Regions from separate parts of the Alcaligenes sp. WGS1538 genome, predicted to be linked through region 1. Evidence: riboswitches for the same ligand, from Rfam matches in the RefSeq annotation. Region 1 holds a riboswitch; the other holds the start of a gene.

Region 1 (3,171 bases):
ATGTCGGGATTCTGTTGCAGGGCAAGCTGGCGGTGGTGGCTGGTCGTCATGTCGGTGTTTCCCACTTTCAGGATCGGGCGCGTGGTCCGGGGCTGTTCAATGGGCATCTGCCCGATTATAAATAGTAGTCCGAGCCCGTCCGCTTTGTTAAGTTGCATGAGATCGGCGGGCTTGGAACTGGTTCTTTGGAAGGCGAGTATAAAGCCGGCGCTGCGCCGCCGCGGCAAAAGCACGAGACAGGATACGGAAATATCATGAGACTTATCTGGCGCACCCTGGCCGCGATGGCGGCCGCCCTGGCCTTGACCGCCTGCAGTCCGGAGTTCAACTGGCGCCAGGTCCGGCTCGAGCATACGGACCTGCCGGCCATGCTGCCGGGCAAGCCCGTCACCAGCCACCGCCCGCTGGATTTCGAACGCCACAGGCTGGATTTCTACCTGACCACGGCCGCCGCCGGCGGCCAGATCTACACCGTGGGCCATGCGCTGCTGCCGCCGGAGCTGCAGCAGGACGAGGCGGCCCGGATGCGGCTCTATCAGGCCGTCCAGGATTCGCTGCGCCAGAAGTTCGTGCCCGCCGGGCAGGCGCCCGGCCAGGCGCCGCCGGCCCTGCCCGCGCCTGGTGAAATCTTTTCCATGGGACGCGACGTGGGCGGCACGGTCCTGCGCATGCAGGGCATGGTGCGCGTGGAGCCCGGCTGGCTGGTGGAGGGCTTTGTCATGACGGATTCCGGGAAGGCGCCGGACGCCGAGCAGGCGAAGGTCTTTTTTGACGGCTTGGCTCGCTCGTCGGATCGCCGCTGATCAGGCGCTGCTGCAGCGCCAGGGTGATGGCCGCCTGGCGGCTGTAGACGCCCAGCTTGGCGTAGGCGTTCTGGAAGTGGAAGTTGATGGTGCGTTCAGTGATGCCCAGGATGATGCTGATTTCCCAGCTGGTCTTGCCATGGGCAGCCCAGTTCAGGCAGGACTGCTCGCGTGAAGTTAAGTGCGTCACGGTAAAGCTATTCCTTTTGCGGTCGTGGTGGACATCGGGGCAATGTAACTAATTTCTACCGCGGCCGGCATACTGATAAGCCTGAAAATAATGATTTGAATCAAAGCACTGAGGATTTTCTGCGGGTACCGTAGGTCATTTTTGGCGATACCTTTTCCTTGGATTTGGACGCCGGGCGGGCGCAGTGCTAAACTTTCCCGCTATACGTTTTGCGCCGATTTGCCTGATCCGCTTGCGGGCGCTCCATAAATCCAGCTAAAGAGGTCCTGATGGCCACTGAATCCGTCCCTTGCGCCGACAACGGCGCGTCTCGCCCATCCTGCGGTCTGATCCCCGAAGGCTCCGTGGGCCCCGTGCAACCCGAACTCATCGCCTTTGACGAACCCCTGCGCCTGAGCAGCGGACAGGTGCTGCCCGGCTATGAACTGGCCGTGGAAACCTATGGGCGCCTGAATGACGAACGCAGCAATGCGGTCCTGGTCTGCCACGCCCTGAACGCCTCGCACCACGTCGCCGGCTACTACGAGGACGATCCGAAGAACCGCGGCTGGTGGGACAATATGGTCGGCCCCGGCAAGGCCGTGGACACGGACCGTTTCTTTGTCATCGGCGTGAACAACATCGGGTCCTGCTTCGGCTCGACGGGCCCGTCCAGCATCAATCCGGCCACAGGCAAGCCCTGGGGCGCGGACTTCCCCGTGCTGACCGTGGAGGACTGGGTGCGCGCCCAGGCGCGCCTGGCCGACTATTTCGGCATCCGCAAGTTCGCCGCCGTCATGGGCGGCTCGCTGGGCGGCATGCAGGCGCTCAGCTGGGCCATCAGCTGCCCCGAGCGCGTCGAAAATTGCGTAGTCATCGCCAGCACGCCGCGTCTGTCGGCCCAGAACATCGCCTTCAACGAAGTGGCGCGCAGCGCCATTCTGTCCGACCCCCAGTTCCATGGCGGCAACTACTACGAGCATGGCGTGGTGCCCAAGGCCGGCCTGGCCGTGGCGCGCATGGTGGGACACATCACCTACCTGTCCGACACCGTGATGGCCGAGAAATTCGGCCGCACCCAGCGCGCGCCCGCCGAAGGCGGCGAGTTCCACTACAACTATGGCGTGGAGTTCGAGGTCGAATCCTACCTGCGCTACCAGGGAGAAAAATTCTCGCGCTACTTCGATGCCAACACCTACCTGATCATCACGCGGGCCCTGGATTATTTCGACCCCTCGCGCCATCACCAGGGCGACCTTGCCAAGGCGCTGGAACAGGTCCGGGCCAAGTTCCTGGTGGTGTCCTTCAGCACGGACTGGCGGTTCTCGCCCGAGCGCTCGCGCGAGATCGTGCAGGCGCTGCTCAAGAACCGCCGCCAGGTCACCTACGCCGAAATCGATGCGCCGCACGGGCATGACGCCTTCCTGCTGGAGGACGCCCGCTATCACGCCATCGTGCAGGGGTATTATGATCAGATCGCGTCATCGCTGGGCCTGCCGGCGCGTCAACGTACCACGGGAGTGCTGGCCTGATGTCTGCTGTCATTTCGGAAAACAAGCCTGCGCTGCGCCAGGACCTGCTGCGCATCGCCCAGTGGATCGAACCCGGCTCGCAGGTGCTGGACCTGGGCTGCAGCGACGGCGCCCTGCTGGCCCACCTGCGCGATACGCGCCAGGTCGCGGGCACCGGGGTGGAGCTGGACGACGAGTCCGTGATCGCTTCCGTGCGGCGCGGCGTGCCCGTCATCCAGCAGAACCTGGAGGAAGGGCTGGCGCTGTTCAGCGACCTGCAGTTCGACACCGTGGTGCTGTCCAAGACGCTGCAGTCCATGCACCATACCGAGCACATCCTGCGCGAGATGGCGCGCGTCGCCCGCTACGGCATCGTGTCCTTTCCGAATTTCGGCTACTGGCCGCATGGCTGGGCCATCCTGCGCGGGCGCATGCCGGTCACCGGCGAGATGCCCTACCAGTGGTACGACACGCCCAACATCCACCTGTGCACCATGAAGGACTTCCAGGACCTGGCCAGTTCACTGGGGCTGCGCATCACGCACCGCGCGGCCTTCAATGACCGCGCCGAGGTGCGCGTGCTGCCCGGCTGGCGCAGCACCCTGGCGGTGTATCGCTTCGAATCCCCTCATTTTCTCTCTTCCCAGCGCTGAGGCTGTCCGTGTCCCATGTCTACGCCAGTCCCCGA
Region 2 (3,171 bases), 1.9 Mb from region 1:
CCGCCGCAAGCTGTACAGCCTGACCGAAGAGGGCCGCCGTTATCTGCAGGGACAGCAGGACAAGTGCGACTACCTGCTGCAGTCGCTGGCCTATCGCGCCCGCAAGCTGGTGTGGATGCGCCAGATGCTGGCCGAACAGAGCGACCCGGACGACCTCCAGGCCGCGCAGGAGCAGACCGGCTGGCTGCCTGAGTTCGTGCAGATCCGCCATACCTTGAAGAACACTTTGTTTGAACAGTCCACGGCCAGCTTTGAGCGTCAGCGCGAAGTCGTCGCCATCCTGGAGCAGGCCGTGGCGCAGATACGGAATCTACCTAAGGAGTCGTGAAGATGCAGCCCCATGAAGACACGCAAAAAGTGTCGCACCCCTTGAAACTGCGCCTGTTGACCGTGACCGCGCGCCGCATGCTGGGCCCGGATCTGGTGCGCATCACGCTCAGCGGTTCCGATCTGGTCGGCTTCCATTCGCCGGGCTTTGATGACCACGTCAAGTTGATTTTTCCCGATCCGGGTCAGAAAGTTCCGCGCCTGCCGCAGCTGGGCGAACGCGGCGTGGTGTTCCCGGCCGGCCAGCCCAAGCCCGTTATGCGCGACTACACGCCGCGCGCCTGGCGTGCCCATGAGCAGGAACTGGATATCGACTTCGTGCTGCACGGGGAAGGCCCGGCCTGCCAGTGGGCGGCCGCCGCACAGACCGGCGACAAGCTGGGCGTGGCCGGCCCGCGTGGTTCGTTCCTGATCTCCACGACCTTTGACTGGCATGTGCTGATCGGTGATGAAACGGCAGTGCCCGCCATGGCGCGCCGCCTCAAGGAACTGCCGGCCCAGGCCAAGGTGCAGGTGTTTGTGCTGGCGCGCAATCTGTTGACGCTGGGCGCGCTGGAGGCGCCGGAGCATGTGCCCGTCAACTGGGTTCCGTCGCTGGCCGGGCAGGCCGGCTTGCTGGACGCCGTACGCGCCGCGCCGGTCCTGCAAGGGCGGGGCTATGTGTGGATTGCCGCCGAATCAGCGGCAGCCAAGGCGTTGCGCCAGTACTGGGTGCAGGAGCGCGGACACGACAAGAATCTGGTCCGCGCCAGCAGCTATTGGCGTCAGGGCGATGCCGCGGTGCATGAGCACCACGATTAAGCTGCCTGGCGATCCTGGTCGGGCAGGGCGCGCAGTCGCCCGTCCAGGTTCAGGACCGGCTCCAGGTCTGTGTCCAGTTCCGTGTCCACATCGGACAGGCGGTGGCGGTCGATCAGGCGGGCGATGGCGTCCATGTTCAGCAGCAACAGGCTGTCGATCTCGGCGCGGAACGTGGCCCAGTAGCCGCCGCGGCAGCTCGAGCCAAGCCAGCGCGGTTCGTAGGCGCCCAGGACGACGGGCTGGTGTTCCTTGAGAATGGCCAGACGGGAACAGCCAGGACGGGCCTGGATGCGGTAGCGGCGCTGTCCCAGCGTCAGGTGGTAGTAAAACGGTGCAGGCATGAAACGCTCCTGTTTAGCTCTTGGAAGGATTTCCGGGTGAGCAAGTTGGATTAAAAGACCCGTTGGAAGCGCCGGGCGCATCCAATAAAAAAACCCGCCGGCGGCGGGTTGCTGTGCAGATCCCGTGAATTGCCGAAAGGCCGTATCCTGTATCCACCTTGTGCGGGTACACAGGTTGGCATGGGTGGTCCCAACTCTTGATACGGGAATAAGCATAGAAGCGTTTGTGCGCAGGCGCAAGGCATGCTGGTATCCGTATGTGAAAAACTGGAACTCCTGAAAAATAAAGTTTGCTTTCTTTGAAAATCATGTTATAGTTCTTTTCTGCCTAGCTGATTGGCGCTTTTCTTGAAAAGTTGACAAGCAGCGGTCAGAGCCCAGGTGGCGGAATTGGTAGACGCGCATGGTTCAGGTCCATGTGCCGCAAGGTGTGGAGGTTCGAGTCCTCTCCTGGGCACCAAATTCCTCGAAAAGCCGGTTGTCGAAAGACAGCCGGCTTTTTGCTTTATTCGCCCAATGCGTTCACTCAGGCGACGCGGCGGATGCGCGCGCTGGAGGCGCGGCCACGGGTATGGCGAAACACATCCTTGGGGTCGTCATCGACCCAGGGCACCAGTTCGATCTTGACGCCGAAGTTTCGTTTTTCCGCTTGTTCGTTGATATAGCGCAGCGTGGAATAGTCTTCCAGGGCGAAGCCGACCGAATCAAAGATCGTCACCTCGCTCCGGCTGCGGCGGCCCGGCGTCTCTCCCGCCAGAACCCGCCAGAGTTGTTCAACCGCAAAGTCGGCGGGCATCTGCTGCACGTCGCCTTCGATGCGCGTCTGAGGTTCGTATTCGACGAACACGCGGCCTGCCCGCAGGACGTCGGCGTGCAGTTCGGTCTTTCCAGGGCAGTCCCCGCCAACGGCATTGATATGCATGCCCGGCTCGATCATGTCAGGCGTGAGTATCGTGGCGCGGGTCTTGTCGGCGGTTATCGTGGTCACGATGTCGGAGCCTTGCACCGCCTCTGCTATCGATTCGACGCGCCGGATGGACAGGTCGGTGTAGTCGGCCAGATTGCGCATCAGCTTGGCAGTGGCGCCGGGGTCGATGTCGTAGGCCGCGATTTCCCGAATGCCAAGGTGCTTGTGAAAGGCCAGCGCTTGGAATTCGCTTTGTGCGCCGTTGCCGATCAGCGCCATGCGACGGGAGTCGGGGCGCGCCAGCGCGCGCGTCGCCATCAGCGAAGTGGCGGCGGTGCGCAGGGCGGTGGCCACGGTGAGCTCGGACAGCAGTATCGGATAGCCGGTCTCGACCTCCGCCAGGACGCCGAATGCCATGACGGTATGCAAGCCGCGCGCCGTATTGCGGGGATGGCCGTTGACATACTTGAAGGCATAACGGTGGGTATCGGAGACGGGCATCAATTCGATCACGCCTATGTCCGAATGACTGGCGACGCGGGCCGATTTGTCGAATTCCGGCCAGCGGATGAAGTCGCTTTCTATGTTGTCGGCCAGATCGGCGATGAAGGTATCGACGCCGATCGTTTCGATCAGTTGCGACATGGTGGACACATCGATGAAACGCGTCATGGTTTGACTCTCCTTGGAATGAACCCCCGCCTGCCGGACCAGTACGCCGGAGGATCAAGTTGCTGGCGACGAATCCCGCCCGCGTGCTTGCTCCTCGCGCTTCCATGGGCGTACCAGCGTGCT

What was found. Region 1 has a riboswitch for S-adenosylmethionine ahead of ACF3ND_RS01800 (homoserine O-acetyltransferase). Riboswitches for the same ligand answer to the same signal wherever they lie in the genome.
Region 2: another riboswitch for S-adenosylmethionine. It lies ahead of ACF3ND_RS10670 (hypothetical protein); the one in region 1 lies ahead of ACF3ND_RS01800 (homoserine O-acetyltransferase).

Annotation. Positions count from the first base shown of each region.
Region 1 covers NZ_CP171109.1:402,110-405,280, forward strand. Annotated here, with positions in the region: gene gshA (glutamate--cysteine ligase) at 1-50, opposite strand, end outside; gene ACF3ND_RS01790 (hypothetical protein) at 255-803, shown strand; gene ACF3ND_RS01795 (response regulator transcription factor) at 718-993, opposite strand; SAM riboswitch at 1,195-1,273, shown strand; gene ACF3ND_RS01800 (homoserine O-acetyltransferase) at 1,263-2,504, shown strand; gene metW (methionine biosynthesis protein MetW) at 2,504-3,136, shown strand; gene ACF3ND_RS01810 (muropeptide transporter) at 3,145-3,171, shown strand, end outside.
Region 2 covers NZ_CP171109.1:2,287,878-2,291,048, reverse strand. Annotated here, with positions in the region: gene ACF3ND_RS10680 (PadR family transcriptional regulator) at 1-328, shown strand, start outside; gene ACF3ND_RS10675 (siderophore-interacting protein) at 331-1,128, shown strand; gene ACF3ND_RS10670 (hypothetical protein) at 1,125-1,469, opposite strand; SAM-I-IV-variant riboswitch at 1,585-1,678, opposite strand; tRNA gene ACF3ND_RS10665 (tRNA-Leu) at 1,845-1,929, shown strand; gene ACF3ND_RS10660 (ornithine cyclodeaminase) at 1,996-3,048, opposite strand; gene rocF (arginase) at 3,103-3,171, opposite strand, start outside.